Regions from separate parts of the Arthrobacter sp. LFS091 genome, predicted to be linked through region 2. Evidence: riboswitches for the same ligand, from Rfam matches in the RefSeq annotation. Region 2 holds a riboswitch; the other holds the start of a gene.
The links. Region 2 has a riboswitch for cyclic di-AMP ahead of ACNQOP_RS16420 (M23 family metallopeptidase). Riboswitches for the same ligand answer to the same signal wherever they lie in the genome.
Positions count from the first base shown of each region.

Region 1: it holds a riboswitch for cyclic di-AMP, as region 2 does, so the genes downstream of both, ACNQOP_RS07740 (hypothetical protein) here and ACNQOP_RS16420 (M23 family metallopeptidase) in region 2, are expected to answer to the same signal.

Region 1 covers NZ_JBFPFP010000003.1:428,006-435,518, reverse strand. Annotated here, with positions in the region: gene ACNQOP_RS07765 (HPr family phosphocarrier protein) at 1-34, shown strand, start outside; gene ACNQOP_RS07760 (helix-turn-helix domain-containing protein) at 59-460, shown strand; gene ACNQOP_RS07755 (alpha/beta fold hydrolase) at 441-1,244, shown strand; gene ACNQOP_RS07750 (DUF6480 family protein) at 1,377-1,640, shown strand; gene ACNQOP_RS07745 (ATP-dependent DNA ligase) at 1,702-2,766, opposite strand; cyclic di-AMP (ydaO/yuaA leader) riboswitch at 3,030-3,175, shown strand; gene ACNQOP_RS07740 (hypothetical protein) at 3,178-4,317, shown strand; gene ACNQOP_RS07735 (PucR family transcriptional regulator) at 4,477-5,691, opposite strand; gene ald (alanine dehydrogenase) at 5,901-7,019, shown strand; gene ACNQOP_RS07725 (hypothetical protein) at 7,149-7,513, opposite strand, start outside.
Region 2 covers NZ_JBFPFP010000008.1:193,036-200,548, reverse strand. Annotated here, with positions in the region: gene serC (phosphoserine transaminase) at 1-490, opposite strand, end outside; gene ACNQOP_RS16425 (metal-dependent transcriptional regulator) at 785-1,480, shown strand; cyclic di-AMP (ydaO/yuaA leader) riboswitch at 1,670-1,911, shown strand; gene ACNQOP_RS16420 (M23 family metallopeptidase) at 1,916-2,746, shown strand; cyclic di-AMP (ydaO/yuaA leader) riboswitch at 2,884-3,052, shown strand; gene ACNQOP_RS16415 (C40 family peptidase) at 3,057-3,797, shown strand; gene ACNQOP_RS16410 (NlpC/P60 family protein) at 3,896-4,675, shown strand; gene ACNQOP_RS16405 (HNH endonuclease) at 4,893-5,393, shown strand; gene ACNQOP_RS16400 (NTP transferase domain-containing protein) at 5,436-6,338, shown strand; gene ACNQOP_RS16395 (molybdopterin molybdotransferase MoeA) at 6,335-7,513, shown strand, end outside.

The DNA of each region.
Region 1 (7,513 bases), on a different contig from region 2:
AAAGCTGCTGGAGACGGACCTGGACGCGGAATAGGTCCTTCCGGGCTACGCTTCTGGCATGGCACTGATAGCTCCCCGCGTCACGGCCGGCCTCCCCGCCGACGACGCCCGGAATCTCGCGCGTTCCCTCCAGGACAGCAACGACATCACTGTGTTCGTGGACGGCACAGTCCACCGCCTGCCCGATCAGGCGAGGGACGCCGTCGTCGACCTCCTTGCCCGGCTGGGCCGGGGCGATACGGTGACGGTCAGCAGCGTGGAGGAAATGCTCACCACATCCCAGGCAGCGGAGCTCGCGGGCATCTCGCACACGTACCTGCGCAACATGACCGATCGTGGCGAGATTCCCGTGGAGTACCGGGGCACGCATCGTCGGATCCGGCAGGCAGCAATTATGGAGTGGCTGGAAACGCAGAGAAAGAATCAGTCCGGGGATGGCGATGACCACATCAGCGAGTAGGCAGCGGCCCACGTTTGAGGCGGCGGACGTCGAGGTTTCGGGCCTGACCGGCCGGATCCACTGGACCGCTGGGACACCCGCGACTGGCTCCGGGGACGAACCGGCGTACGTCCTGATCCATGGCATCGGGGTGTCGCACCGGTATTTGTCGCGGCTCCACGCCGTTCTCGCCGCCCACGCACCAACCTACTCTTTCGACCTGCCCGGTTTCGCGGGGACCGCCAAGCCGGACAGGCAGCTCCAGGTGGAGGATTATGGCGCCTTCATCGCGGAAGCCTTGGCGTCCCGGGGCATCGATCGGTACGTCCTGGTGGGTCATTCCATGGGTGTGCAGTTTGCCATCGAAGCGGCATTGCATGCGCCCGAGCAGGTCCAGCGCCTGGTGTTGATGGGGCCGGTGGTGGATTCGAGGCACAAGAGTATCCTCCGGCAATCGCTGGCGCTTACCTTGGACGGCGTCCTGCGCGAGAGTCCCTCGTCCAATTGGATCGTCATCTCCGACTACTTCCGCTGCGGGCTCCGCTGGTACCTCACCGAACTCCCGGTGATGATGGGCTATCCCACCGAAAAGCGGCTGGCCGGCATCAAGGTGCCCGTGCTGGTCCTGCGCGGAAGCCGGGACCAGGTGGCAGGCCCCGACTGGTCGCTCCGGCTCTCCCGAACCGTGGACCAAGGGCGCTTGGTGGAGATTCCCGGGGTGGGGCACGTAGCGCAGCATATGCGGCCGCAAGCGGTGGCGGACGCCATCCGCAGCTTCGTCGCCGCGACCACGCAGCACAGTTAGGCCACCCACCGCAGTTAGGCGCCGGGGGCACGACGCCGGAGCCTGGGTTGGGTGCCCTTGTTGGCTCCGGCGGGATCACGCTAGGCTGGCCAGGCAAGTGAATAGTAAGTCTGCTTACGAAAGGGTTTGACCATGACCAGCTATGACCCGGAAGACGATCCCCAAACCTTCGGCGTGAGCGGCGCGACCGGACCCTTCGACACCACCGCCGATGCGGACAGCATCCACGAAGATCCGGACATGCGCCAGGACGAGGACGACGATCCCGCGGCTTCGGCCAACCCTGATCCCCTGGACGGCAACGTCACGGGATTGGAGCCAGGCGGAGGGGTACCCCCGGGCGAAACACCGCCGGCCGAAGGCAGCATGAGCAGCGACCAGGGACACGAAGAGTAATTTCGTCGCTACCCCGCTGTTACGTTGCGGGCCGACAACGTGACAGCGGGCCGGCAACGTTCTACGGCAGGCTCAGGATCTCCCCGAGATCGTAATCGGCAGGCTCCTCCAGTTGCGCGTACGCGCAGCTCTCCGGAGTCCGGTCCGGCCTCCAGCGGCGGAACTGCGTGGTGTGGCGGAACCTGTCGCCCTCCATGTAGTCGTACGCCACTTCGATCACAAGCTCGGGGCGCAGTGGCACAAACGAAAAGTCCTTGCCCCCGCTCCACCTGCTTTGCGCACCAGGCATCCGCGAACCACCGGCAACCTCGTCCTGCTTGGCCCACTCGCCCCACGGGTGATCAGCGAGATCCACCTGGTAGGGCTCAAGCTCGGCAACCAGTGCTTCCCGCTTGGCCATGGGGAACGATGCCACCACCCCCACGTGGTGCAGCCGACCGGCGTCGTCGTAGAGCCCCAACAACATGGAACCCACCACCTTCGCAGTTTTGTGCCAGCGGAACCCGGCCACCACACAGTCCGCGGTCCGAACATGCTTGGTCTTGAACATCACGCGCTTATTGGGTTGGTAGGTTCCATCCAGCGGCTTGGAGAGAACCCCGTCCAGGCCGGCGCCCTCCAACTGCACGAACCATTCCTTGGCCCGCTCGAGGTCTGTTACCGCCGGAGTCACATAGACGGGCGGTTCGGCCTTGGCCAAGGCCGATTCCAGGATGGCCCGGCGCTCTGAGAACGGCCTGCCCATCAGGTCTTCCTCGCCCAGGGCAAGAATGTCGAACGCGACCATGGAAGCCGGCGTTTTCTCGGCGAGCATCCTGACCCGGCTGTCCGCGGGGTGGATCCGTTGCTGGAGGACCTCGAATTCCAACCTGTTGCCCTCGATCAGGACGATCTCACCGTCGATCACACACTTCTCCGGGAGGTTCTTCCTCAGCGCCTCAACCAGCTCGGGAAAGTAGCGCGTCATGGGCTTCTCGTTGCGGCTGCCCAGGATGACCTCGTCCCCATCCTTGAAAACGATGGTCCGGAAGCCATCCCACTTCGGCTCGTAGTGACCCACATCGGGGATGTCCGGAACTGATTTGGCAAGCATGGGCGAGACGGGCGGCATCACTGGCAGGTCCATAGGAAATGTCTACCCTGCCGTCGGACGCCGAAGCTAGTCTTAGGCGGTGGATATCTTGGCCGTGTTGGGGGCAGTACTCGGAGATCCAGCACCAGCTGCCGGCTCCCGCACCGGCCCCGAAGCGTAGGCGCCCGGAGCCTCCGGTTTAGCCCGACCTACCGTCCGTTACATTAATGTGACTTTACTTTCCGGCTCATGTACCGTCGTAGGGCGACCCGTATCTCCGCTGGGCCGCTTCCGGATTGACGCCGAGCTCTGCCGCAATCCGGGATCCGCCAGACCCGCGGCAGAGGCGGGGGACCCACAGTTCCCGGGCTTGTTTCCAAGCCCTCGGGGTGAAGCCGCTGAGGCGGCCGGACGGCCTCGTCCGAACCCGACAGCTAACCTCGAAGGCGTTGAGAGGCAACCACCATGTCCCCAACCATGGATCAGCCGCGCCGCGCCCTCATCGAACGCGAGCGCACCAAGCCAACCGGACGCCGTCGGGCCGAAGCCAGCGGATCCGCCACAGAACCAGCAACGGCGCCTGAGGCACCAAGCACGACGCCGGAACCCACCGCTGCTGCCAGGCCCACCACGCGCGCGGCCGCCCGTGCAGCGGAGCGGGAAAGGGCAGCCCGGGCTGAAGCCGAACCCGCAGAACCGGCCACCGCCGCGATCCCGGCAGTACGGGCAGCCCAAGCCGCGGCACCGCGGTCGACCACACCGGGCCCTCCCACTGCAGCCATCCCCATCGTCGACGTTGCCAAGCCGGCACCCAAGCCGGACACGCAGCAGTCCACACCATCGGAGCCCGCCACGGCAGCCATCCCCATCGTCGACGTTGCCGGGCCGGCACCTATTCCCGTCCCCGCCAGGACCGGCTTTGGCTCGTCGTCGTCGTTCAACCGCGAACCCCAAGCCGTGCTTCGAAAGGCCGCATCGGTCAAGCACATGAGCCAGCGCATGGCCGTGGTCGCCGGCGCCGTCGGGCTGGTGCTCACGGCGGGAGGCCTCGGCCAGGCCCTTGAGCTGCCGTTCTTCGGCCATGAAACCCCCGCCCAGGATGCGAGCGCCCATGGGGACAGGGAGTCGGGCTCGGCTGCGCCCGGGCCTCGGGCTTCCTATTCCACCGCGTCCTCACCGTCGGCCTCGTCGGCAGCGCCAACAGCGTCATCCTCATCGGCAGCCGGTCAGCCGGCGACCGTCCCCGAGGCACCTTCTGAAGTGTCGCCGTCGTCGGTTCCGGCCCCGCACGTCTCGCTTGCGGCCCCGGTTTGGGTTCCTTCGGCGGCGCCGTCGGCGGCTAACCCAGCGCCGGGTGCCTCCGCGGCCGTCCCGACGCAGCCTGCCCCGGCCCCCACCGATACAGTCACGACGGCGCCGTCTCCGGCCCCGACAACCACGCCGACGCCGACCACCACCCCGACGCCCGCGCCGACACCCACGTCGACGTCGACCGCCACTCCCAAGCCGCGCCCCACCGGGAACCCCACCGCCGGAACGAACCCGCAATCCACTGGGACCGCCCTCGACGCGATCCTGGACGCCGCCAAGAAGGCCGTGAAGTGAGCACCCGGCTACCCCGTACGGCAACGCCGATCGGATGGCATGGCCGGTACTGCACCAGCAGCCGGACCGCCACGTTCAGGCGAAGGATGGGCCGCTGGAGCTGCCAGCGGTTGAGGCGTTCCTAGTCCTCGGATCCCCAAAACAGGGAGCACAGGCCGCCTAGATCCTGGGTCGCCGTGCCCAGCGGTGTGCTTTCAGGGCCGCATGCAGTTCAAGCCGGATCGCGCCGCTCAACGGGTCAGCCCCGATGAGCTGGCGGATCCGGCCCAGCCGGTTGTAGATGCTGCTCCTGTGGAGATGGAGCTTCGCTGCGACGTCCTGGACGGAACCGTCATTGTCGTAGAGCAACTCCAGGACCGGGAGGAGCTCGCCGTTCCTGTCCTGATCCTCCAGCGTCCGGTAGTGGACCGATCCGGTGTCATCCCAGCCACCGGGCGCCAAAAGGCGATCAAAGAGTTGGTAAACCCCTACCGCCCGGCTTTCCACGAGCTCGCCGAGCGGCAGGTCAACCGCGGCAGCCTGGGCCGCTACTTTGGACTGGCGGTAGGCGCTGGAGATCTGCCGGATCACCTGGAATGGTTCACTGATGCCAAGGATGACGCGGTCCACCGTCCTTCCGGCGCGCTTGGCGAGTTCCAGTTGGTAGTGCACCAGTACCTGTGCGTGGTCTGCCCTCCCGCCTGATTCCCGGAACAGGACCACCGAATGCGTCTCGGTTCCGGCACTGAACAAGGCGGCGTTGACACCGATCGTGGACTGCAGCGCCGCTGAGCGGTGGGTGAGGGTTGCTGCGATGGGGTCGACGGCGGACCCGGCACCGTCCGGGTCGAGGATGGTCACCAGCTGCCATGGACCCCGCCCCTGGATTTCCTTCCACCCGGCTACGGCAGCCACCGCGTTGGATTCGCCGTTGCAGGCCGAAAGGAATTCCTGCTCGCGGCGGCGCCGAAACTCTGATTCGGCCGTGTTGGAGTCGAGGAGCAGTCCCGCCAACAGGTCCAGTTCGTCCCGTACGCCGGGCAGTTCGGCGAGTATCGCCGTCGCGCTTTGCTCTTCAACGTCCAACTGCACCCACAGGTAGCCGACCCGGAATCCGCGGACCAGTAGCGGGACGCAGACCCGGCCCAACATCCCGAGTTCGTCGTTGGCGGGAACCACCACCGGGCGTACTGCCGTGGAGATGCCGTGGGACAGCTGCCAGGCGCTGACGTCGGTGGGGACGCGCTTGCTGAGCAGGAAGTTCACGCGGACGCGGTCGGCGTGCGACTGGTTGGAGCTGTAGGCGAGGAGCACGCCATCGAGGTCTTCCAGTGACAAGCCGCGGCCGAGCTTCAACGCGACGCGTTCTACGATCTGTTCCACGTCCTGCTGCATCTGGAAAGCGTACCAACAGGAGGCGACACCTGACGCTTGAGTGCTCGACAAATGTCGAGTCCATATGAAGAAGATCGTTGAATTTCCGGCCTTTTGCTGACTGGTAGCCCTGGGCTTCCATGTCGCCTGCCTCACAGCCGGATTTATTCTGGAACCACAGCCCGCAACACATTTTCGGCCGAAGAGGCCGCTAACGATGGAGCCCACAAATGATCATCGGCGTCCCCAAAGAAATCAAGAACAACGAATTCCGCGTAGCCATCACGGCCGCAGGTGTCCACGAATTCCGCACGCACGGACACACCGTTCTGGTTGAGCGCGGCGCAGGCCTCGGCTCGGGCATCACCGATGAGGAATACTCGATCGCCGGCGCCGAAATCGTCAACGAAGCCGATGACGTCTGGGGCCGTGCGGACATGGTCATGAAGGTCAAGGAACCCATCGCGGCCGAGTACCACCGCTTCCGCAAGGGCCTGATCCTCTTCACCTACCTGCACCTTGCCGCAGAGCCCGAACTCACTGCAGAGCTCATCAACTCCGGCGTCACGGCCATCGCCTACGAAACCGTGCAGGAAGGCCGCGCCCTTCCGCTGCTGGCACCGATGTCCGAGGTCGCAGGCCGCCTCTCCGTCGTGGTCGGCGCTTCCTCGCTGATGGCTCCGGCCGGCGGCAAGGGCGTCCTGCTGGGCGGCGTACCGGGCGTCCGTCCGGCCAAGGTTGTTGTCCTGGGTGCCGGCGTTGCTGGAACCAACGCCGCTGCCATGGCGCTGGGCCTCGGTGCTGATGTCACCATCATGGACATCAACATCAACCGGCTGCGCGAACTCGACGCCCTCTACCAGGGCCGCCTGAAGACCGTTGCCTCCAACGCCTACGAGATCGAGAAGTCAGTTATCGATGCAGATCTCGTGATCGGCTCCGTCCTGATCCCGGGCGCCAAGGCTCCCAAGCTGGTGACCAACGAGCTCGTTGCCCGCATGAAGCCGGGCTCGGTCCTGGTGGACATCGCCGTGGACCAGGGCGGCTGCTTCGAGGACACGCACCCCACCACCCACCAGGAACCGACGTACAAGGTCCACAACTCGATCTTCTACTGCGTTGCCAACATGCCTGGCGCCGTTCCGAACACCTCCACGTACGCACTGACCAACGTCACCCTGCGCTACGCCGTGGCACTGGCCAACCTGGGCGTCAAGGCCGCCTTCGACCGCGACCCCGCCCTGGCAGCCGGCCTCAACATCGCCGCCGGCCACGTGGCACACCACTCCGTTTCCGAGGCGCACAACCTGCCCCTCGTCAACGACTGGCACAGCCTGGTTTCCGCCTAACGGGCAAAACCACACCCGCCCGCGGGCGGGGGGCGGCTCCCACCCGACGCCGCACCCCGCCGTCGTGGTTTAAGGCGTGCCGAGATGGCAGAAAATGCCAATATTCCTGACGAACATTGGCATTTTCCGTCACTTCGAGGGGATGACGGGCGGTGAGGGTTCCAGGCGGATGGGAACGGGTACCGGGAGGTCCGATGGGCGAAGCTTTCCCGGGTCGATGGTGGGAGGAACCACGGCCGGAGGCGTCACGGGTACTGCCGGGGGTGTGGGAATGACTCCGTTGCCGGGCTCGCCCCGCGAGGGAACCTTGGGTGCTTTTGTTGCTGCGCTCCCGCCGGGTTGCGCCTGGGAACCGCGTTCATGGGCGCTTGGCTCCGGCAAAGCGGGCGCCTGGCCGGGTTGGCTCTGCACAGGAGTGGGCCTGACGTCCCCGGAAGGCGACTCAGTGGTCGAACCCGCCGGTCCGCCCTGTTTCGGAGCGGATCCCGCGCCGG
Region 2 (7,513 bases):
CCTGGACCCGCTTGACGGGAGCTGCCACACCCGTGGACGTCTCGTTCTGGGGCCACGCGTAGACATCGACGCCGGCTTCGGCTTGCGCCACGGGGCGGGTGCCGGGCTCGGACTTGATGATGGAGGAAGCATCAAGGAACGGGGCTTTGTTGGTGGCGGCGGCGAACTTCGAACCGAACTCGCCAAAGGACAGGTGCTGTGCTTTCTTCTCCACTAGGCCGAATGCGGCGACGTCCCAGAAGGCGGTTGATCCGCCGACGCCGAGGACAACCTCGTATCCCTCGGGTGCGCGGAAGAACTGGCTGAGTCCTTCCCGTACCGATCCCACGAGGTTCTTGACCGGGGCCTGCCGGTGGGAGGTGCCCAGGATGGTGGCCGATGCGGCAGACAACGCCTCGATCTGTTCCGGGCGGACCTTGGACGGTCCTGCGCCGAAGCGTCCGTCCTTGGGCAGCAGATCGGCGGGAATGGTGATGCTGTTGTCGCTCACGTGTGGCTCCAATGGGTATCGGCTAGAGATGGGTCGTGGCAGGTGGCATCCGCTGCCCCTTCGACTCCCCAATTCTGCCTGACTCGGCCCGGGGGCTGTAACCTGCATCCGTCATAGTCCGCCACGTGGAATGCGAAGCAACAGGATGCGACCGGAATTATCCAGAGTAATTCCAAATAAGCTAGGCTGGGTGTCGGCGTTCAAGGGCCAGCGGTACACACCGGCTGCCCTGGCCAAGGACGCGGTACGGTGGAGATTACGCAAGGAAACTGCGTTCGAGGAGAGCTGAGCTGGATGACGGATCTGATCGATACCACTGAGATGTATCTTCGGACCATTTTGGAGCTTGAAGAAGAGAACATTGTGGCGCTCAGGGCCCGCATCGCCGAGCGCCTGCGGCACTCCGGCCCCACGGTTTCACAAACCATCGGCCGCATGGAGCGCGATGGCCTGGTGATCGTATCCAACGACCGTCACCTTGAACTGACCCAGATGGGCCGCAAGCGCGCCACCGAGGTCATGCGAAAGCACCGTCTCGCGGAGCGGCTCCTTGCCGATGTCATTGGCCTCGACTGGGCGTACGTCCATGACGAAGCGTGCCGTTGGGAACACGTGATGAGTGAGCGGGTTGAACGCCGGCTCTACGAACTCCTTGAACACCCCACCGAGTCGCCTTACGGCAATCCGATTCCAGGACTCGAAGCCCTGGGCGGCCTGCCGACGCAGACCATCCCGCGGCTCGACATCAACCTGCTGCAGGCCATGGATGGCTACGCCGCCGATTCCCGCGTGGTGGTCAGCCGGCTTGCCGAGCCCATCCAGGTGGAGCCCGAACTCCTCACCCAACTGGACGAAGGCGGAATCCGTCCCGGGGCAGCGGTGTCATTGGAACGCGTCGGCGAGTACATTTCTGTCCGGGTTCCCGGCATCGAGGGAGCGCTTGAGCTTCCACCGGAAGTTGCGGCCCACGTGTTCGTCTCCCTGGGCTGACCTCCCTTCGGGGGCGCCGCATCCTCGGGTATGCCGTGTCAAACCTCACTTTTGTGCCCCGCGGGACAATGTGACCTGCGGTTTTCCGGGATTGATGATAAGGGAGTGCGTCGTCCTGTTGATAACGAATTTATTACTGCAGGCTTTAATCGCCTATAGTTATCTACTAGCGCCGATACCAAAGCGTTACCTGATCCGGAGCCGAGCTCTGCCAGCGGATCAGGTGTGCCATCCACCACTGGCAGAGGCGGGGGAACCACAAGCGGCTGTCTAAAGAAGCAGCCTTGGGGTGAAGTCCGCAGCAGAAGTGCCCATTTACGCAAGTCCCTCCTGGGATACCTGTGTGCCATGAGCGCTTCGTGCGGACCGGGTCTTTGAACTCTCTGACCCGAATCCGACAGCTAACTTCGCAGGCTTTCCAGAGAGGAACAGAGTTTGACATCGCAGAACGTCAGGGGTCGTCGCCGCGCCACCGGCCCCGCTGTTGAGCTGCGGCCAGCCCGCGCAACAATGGAGGTCCGGCCCCGTGACACTGAGCGCCAAGTCCGCCGCCGTAAGAGCCCATTGCGCCAGGTTGCCGATTTCGCCGCAGCCAGTGGTGTCGGCCAGAAAGCCGGAGTAGCCCTCGCTGCCACCGGCTTGGCGCTGACTGTCGGACTGCCGGCCACAAGCCCCGTGATGGCAACGTCGGAGTCGGGCCAGACCGAGTCCGCCCTCGCCGTTTCCGGCGGCAGCCAGCCAGAGGTTTCCGCGGCCGCATCGGCAAAAATCGACTTCAGCCGCGCCGCCGTCGCAACCGCAGCTGACCCCGACGGCAAGCTGAAGCAATTGCTCAGCGCCCAGTCGGTCGGCAGCATCCAGCGCGCCTCGTCCGTTGGCACGCTTGCCAGCCCCTTGGACAGCCTGGTCACGGCCTCGCCGTTCGGCTACCGGGTCAGCCCCCTCACGGGCGGCACGGGCGACTTCCACCGGGGCCAGGACTTCGTTGCCCAGTGCGGCACCGCAGTGCATGCGGCTGCCACGGGCAAGGTCACTTTCGCCGGATGGCACGAGTATGGCGGAGGCAACCGCGTGGTAGTGGACCACGGCAACGGCCTCGAGACCACCTATAACCACCTGTCGTCCTTCAACGTCAAGGTCGGGCAGACCGTCACCCGTGGCGATACCGTCGCGTTGAGCGGCACCACGGGCGCTTCCACGGGCTGCCACCTCCACTTCGAGGTCCAGGTCAACGGAGAAGTTGTAGACCCCATGGGCTGGCTCTAAGCCAGTTGATGGTCGCCTCTCGCATTTTGCGACACCCCGTGACCTGAATGTGACATTCGCGTTCAACTGTTGTACCGTACAAAGCGCATCGGCTTTTTAGGGGGCCGATGCACTTGAGTGGATTGCCTAGCTCTGCCACCACTCAAGGTCCGTTCGCATAAATCGTCTGGCAGGGGCGGGGGAACCACTTTTGGTCTTCGATAGAAGGCCTTGGGGTTAAGTCGCAAAAGCTTCCTTGAAGCAACGCGGCCGGATGACTCCCATCCGAATCCGACAGCTCACCTCGCAGGCATTGGGAGAGGCTACCTACGTGTCATCACGCACTACCCCTGCGCGCCACCGCGCTGAAACGGTTCGTACGAACCCCTTGAACACTCTTTCCAAGGCTGTTTCGTCCAACGCCGGTTCGGTTGGCCGTCAGGCCGTCGTCCTGGCAGCAGCTTCGGGCCTTGTCCTGACCGCCGGTCTTCCGGCTACGGCAGCTGATACGGACGTCTCCAAGTCGGAAGCCTCCAGCACCCAGCAGATGGTGGCAACCGCCGTCGTCACCGCAGAGCCGACCGCCACCGTGGCCTTCGAGAGCCCGGTCGTGGCCACCAAGGAAGCCCCCAAGGTTGTCCAGCGTGCATCGCAGGTCACCCAGCGCGCCGCTGGTAGCCAGGACGCCGCAGCAGCAGTCACCGCAAAGTCCTCCGAGGTTACGGACGGTGCTGCAAGCGCTGCTGCTTCGGGCCTCGCCGCCATTGCCTACACCGGTATCGGCCACCCCTACGTATGGGGCGGCACCACCCCCAACGGCTGGGACTGCTCCGGCTTCACCCAGTGGGTCTACGCGCAGGCCGGCATCAGCATTCCCCGCGTCAACGCCTGGACGGCCATGAAGCCCACCAGCAACCCGCAGCCCGGTGACCTCGTCATGCAGAACGGCGGAGCCCACGTCGGCATCTACGTCGGCAACGGCATGATGATCAGCGCACTGAACCCGAGCCAGGGCACTCTCCTGCACTCGGCAGCCTCCACGGGCACCTCTTCCTTCTTCACCCTTCGCTAGAAAACATCCGGTTCGTGGCCGGCCAGCATGCCCCCAAGTGCTGGCCGCCCATTACCCGCGTGTCACCCCACTGCACGCGGATACGAAAAGAGAAAATCATGACCAGTGCAAACAAGGTTGCACGGCATCGCGCTGAGGCCCCCAAGACCAGCTCGCTTGCCATCATCGCTAAGGCTGTCGGCGGCAACGCCGGTACTGTGGGCCGCCAGGCCGCCGTCATCGCAGCGGCTTCCGGTCTGGTCCTGACCAGCGGTGTCGCGGCCAACGCCGCCGAAACCAACGTTGACCGTGAATCCACCGCGACGTCCACCCTCGATGTCCAGGCAGTGGTCCAGTCGACCATCGCTGCGGACTCCACGGTAGCCATTTCCTACGAACGGCCCGTCGTCACCACGGTTGAAGCTCCGGCTCCCGTGGAGAAGAAGGCCCCCGCCAAGGCAGAAGCCAAGGCCACGGAGGGCGCCAACACGGCTGCTTCCACCGGCAACGCGACGCTTGCCGTCAACAGCTCGGCTACATCTGCCAAGGCTCCGGCAGCGTCCAGCGGCCTCGGTGCAGCTATCGCCGCCGCAGCTTACGCCCAGCTCGGCGTGACCCAGGACTGCACCATGCTGGTGACCAACTCCCTGGCAGCCGTGGGCATTCACTTCCATGACTGGCCGGCCGGGTACCTCTCCTTGGGCCGTACCGTCAGTGCTGCAGAAGCCCAGCCGGGCGACCTCGCCTACTACGCCAACGGCGGTTTGGCCGGACAGGCCCACATCGCTGTCTACGTCGGCAACGGCATGGCAGTGCACGGTGGATGGAACGGATCCACCACGGCATTGTTCAGCGTAAACGTCGGCTCCGGGCCGGTTTTCATCCGCGTCAACGGCTAATATCGCACCTTTTGGAACACCCCGCAGGCTTCGGCCCGCGGGGTGTTCTGCTTTAACCACGCATGAACATTTGCCGACACTGCACGGGAAACGACAGAAAGATTCGTTGATACGGCATATAAGTGCTTACCCTTATCTTGTCGATCCACAGCCCGTACATGCAGAGGGCAGCCGGCCCTCGTGCCCCTGACGGGTGCGGCCGTGAAGAGGTACGTGCATGCGCACACTCGTTCTGAATGCTGGATATGAACCGCTGGCGGTAATAACATTCCGCCGGGCGCTGGTCCTTGTGCTGACTGGGAAAGCGAGCGTAGTGGCCGAAGGCGACGAGCCTGTCGTCGGGCCACAGGAGATTCTCGGACGACCATCCGTGATCCTCCTCAACCGCTACATCCGTCCCAAGTACAACAGGATCACCGCTGTGAGCCGCCGGGGCGTCCTTCGCCGCGACGGTCACCGCTGCGCCTACTGCGGGAAGACAGCGCACACCATAGACCACGTCCACCCCAAATCCAGGGGCGGCGCGGATTCCTGGGAAAACCTGGTTGCGGCGTGCTTGAAATGCAACAACGCCAAGAGCGACCACACGCTGGCTGAGATGGGTTGGAAACTTCGTTTCAAACCCGGCGTGCCCCAGGGAACCATGTGGCAGATCAAGGAACTCGAGAAACCTGCGCCGGACTGGGACCCGTTCCTGTTGCCGGAATCCGCTGCCTGATCGATTTCTGACGACTCCGCCCGCCCCGGGTAATCTGGGCGGATGGAGTTCAACGCCGTCGTCCTGGCGGGTGGCAGGGCCACCCGCCTCGGTGGCGTGCCCAAGCCGTCCTTAACGTACGACGGCGCCACCCTCCTTTCGCATGCCCTGCAGGCATCGGGAGGTGCAGCCGCCGTCGTGGTTGTAGGCCCTGAGGTTCCGGGCAACGACGCGGCCCTGTACGAAGGCATCCTGAGGGCGCGGGAAGAGCCGCCGTTTGCGGGCCCTGCTGCGGCGATCGCTGCCGGGCTGGCGGCGCTGAGGACCCGGGCCCTGCCGTGTCAGTGGACGCTGGTTTTGGCGTGCGACATGCCCCACGCTGCCCGCGGAGTCGATGCCCTCTGGAACGCGCTCAGGAATCATCCGGACGTGGACGGTGCCATGGCGGTGTCTGCAGACGGTCGTAAGCAGCCGCTGCTGGGTGTTTACAGCACGGCGGCCCTGGAACGGAAAGTGGCGGAAGCCGAGGGCAATTCCGGCTTAACGGACTCTTCGGTCTTCCGGCTGCTTGCTAGGCTGAACCTGCTGGATGTCGCCGTCCCCGCCGGTGCCACGGATGATGTGGATACCTGGGATGACGCCACGGCGTTGGGCATTGACTACGACTTGGAGGCCGACGTGAAGAGCCAGGAAGAGACGCTCGAGGAATGGTGCCGCGCACTGCTGCAGGCCTTCGAGCTGGAAGGCGTCGAAGTTGACGTCAATGAGGTCCTCGCCGTCGCCGGAGTAGCTGCGCATGCGGTGGTGCGTCCCGCTGCTCCCTTGACCACGTTCATCGCCGGGTACGCCGCCGGCATGGCCCGCGGGATCGGCCAGGCCAGCGACGATGCCTCCATGAAGGCGGCCTTGGACCTGGCACGCAAGGTGGCCAAGGAGTACGCGGAGACCGGGACAGACGCCGAATGACCGAGGCCCCCAGGGAGGGCCATCACGCGGCACACACGTGGCAGGAGGCCCGCAGCCGGGCATTCGAGGTTGCTGCGCCTATCCCGCCCGGTCCGGTCCCGATCAGTTCCGCCATTGGCCGCACATTGGCCTCGGATGTCCTGGCCGTGCAGGACATGCCCCACTACGCGTCGTCGGCCATGGACGGATGGGCCGTCAACGGCAGTGGTCCGTGGATCCTTAGCGAGCCCGGGCAGCGGCTGGCACCACACCAGGCGAGCCCCATTGTCACTGGTGGCCTGATTCCGCCCGGTGCCAAAGCTGTGTTGCGCAGCGAGAGCGGCGAGATTACGACGGACGACGACGGTCTGCCGATCCTTGCGCTTGGCGGCACAGCGAAACCGGGGGAGCCACGCAACGGCCAACATATCCGTAAAGCCGCCGAAGAAGCCGTGGAGGGGGAGGTCCTGCTCAAAGCGGGGACGGTACTGAACCCGGCGCACATAGCTTTGGCGGCGCTGGCCGGACTGGACCATCTGAACGTTCAGGGCAAGCCTTTGGTCCGCTTCCTCCTGACAGGCTCGGAGGTAGTAGTGCAGGGGGTGCCAGGTCCGGGGCAGGTCCGGGACACGTTCGGTCCGCAGTTGGGTTCTGTCGTGGAACTTTTGGGCGGCATTGCCGGTGAGCAGCTCAGGGTTGGTGACAGCTATGAAGAGTGGCTGGCCGCCCTCCAGGATACTGAGCCGCTGCTTGGCCGACCTGACGCGGACGCCGAACCGCCGGCCGACGTCGTTATTACCACCGGGGGCACCGGGCTCTCGGGGACGGACCACTTCCGGAAGGCGGTGGCCGAGCTCGGAGGCGAGCTGCTGATTGATGGCATCGCCATGCGTCCGGGCCATCCCGCGGTGCTGGCCGAGCTTCCCGACGGCCGGTTCGTGCTGGGCCTGCCCGGGAATCCGCTCGCGGCGATGATGGCCTTGTTCACGGTGGGTGGGCCCCTGTTGGCGGCCTTGGGACACGGCAAACTTGAAGACGTCGCCGAGGTGCCCTGCGGCGCGATGATTGACGCGGACCCCGGCCGGACCCGCCTGATGCCCTTCAGGCTGATGTATGGCCTGGCGTCGCCGGCCCAGCATGCGGCTCCCGGGATGATGCGCGGCCTCGCAGCTGCGGATGGGGTCATGGTGGTCCCG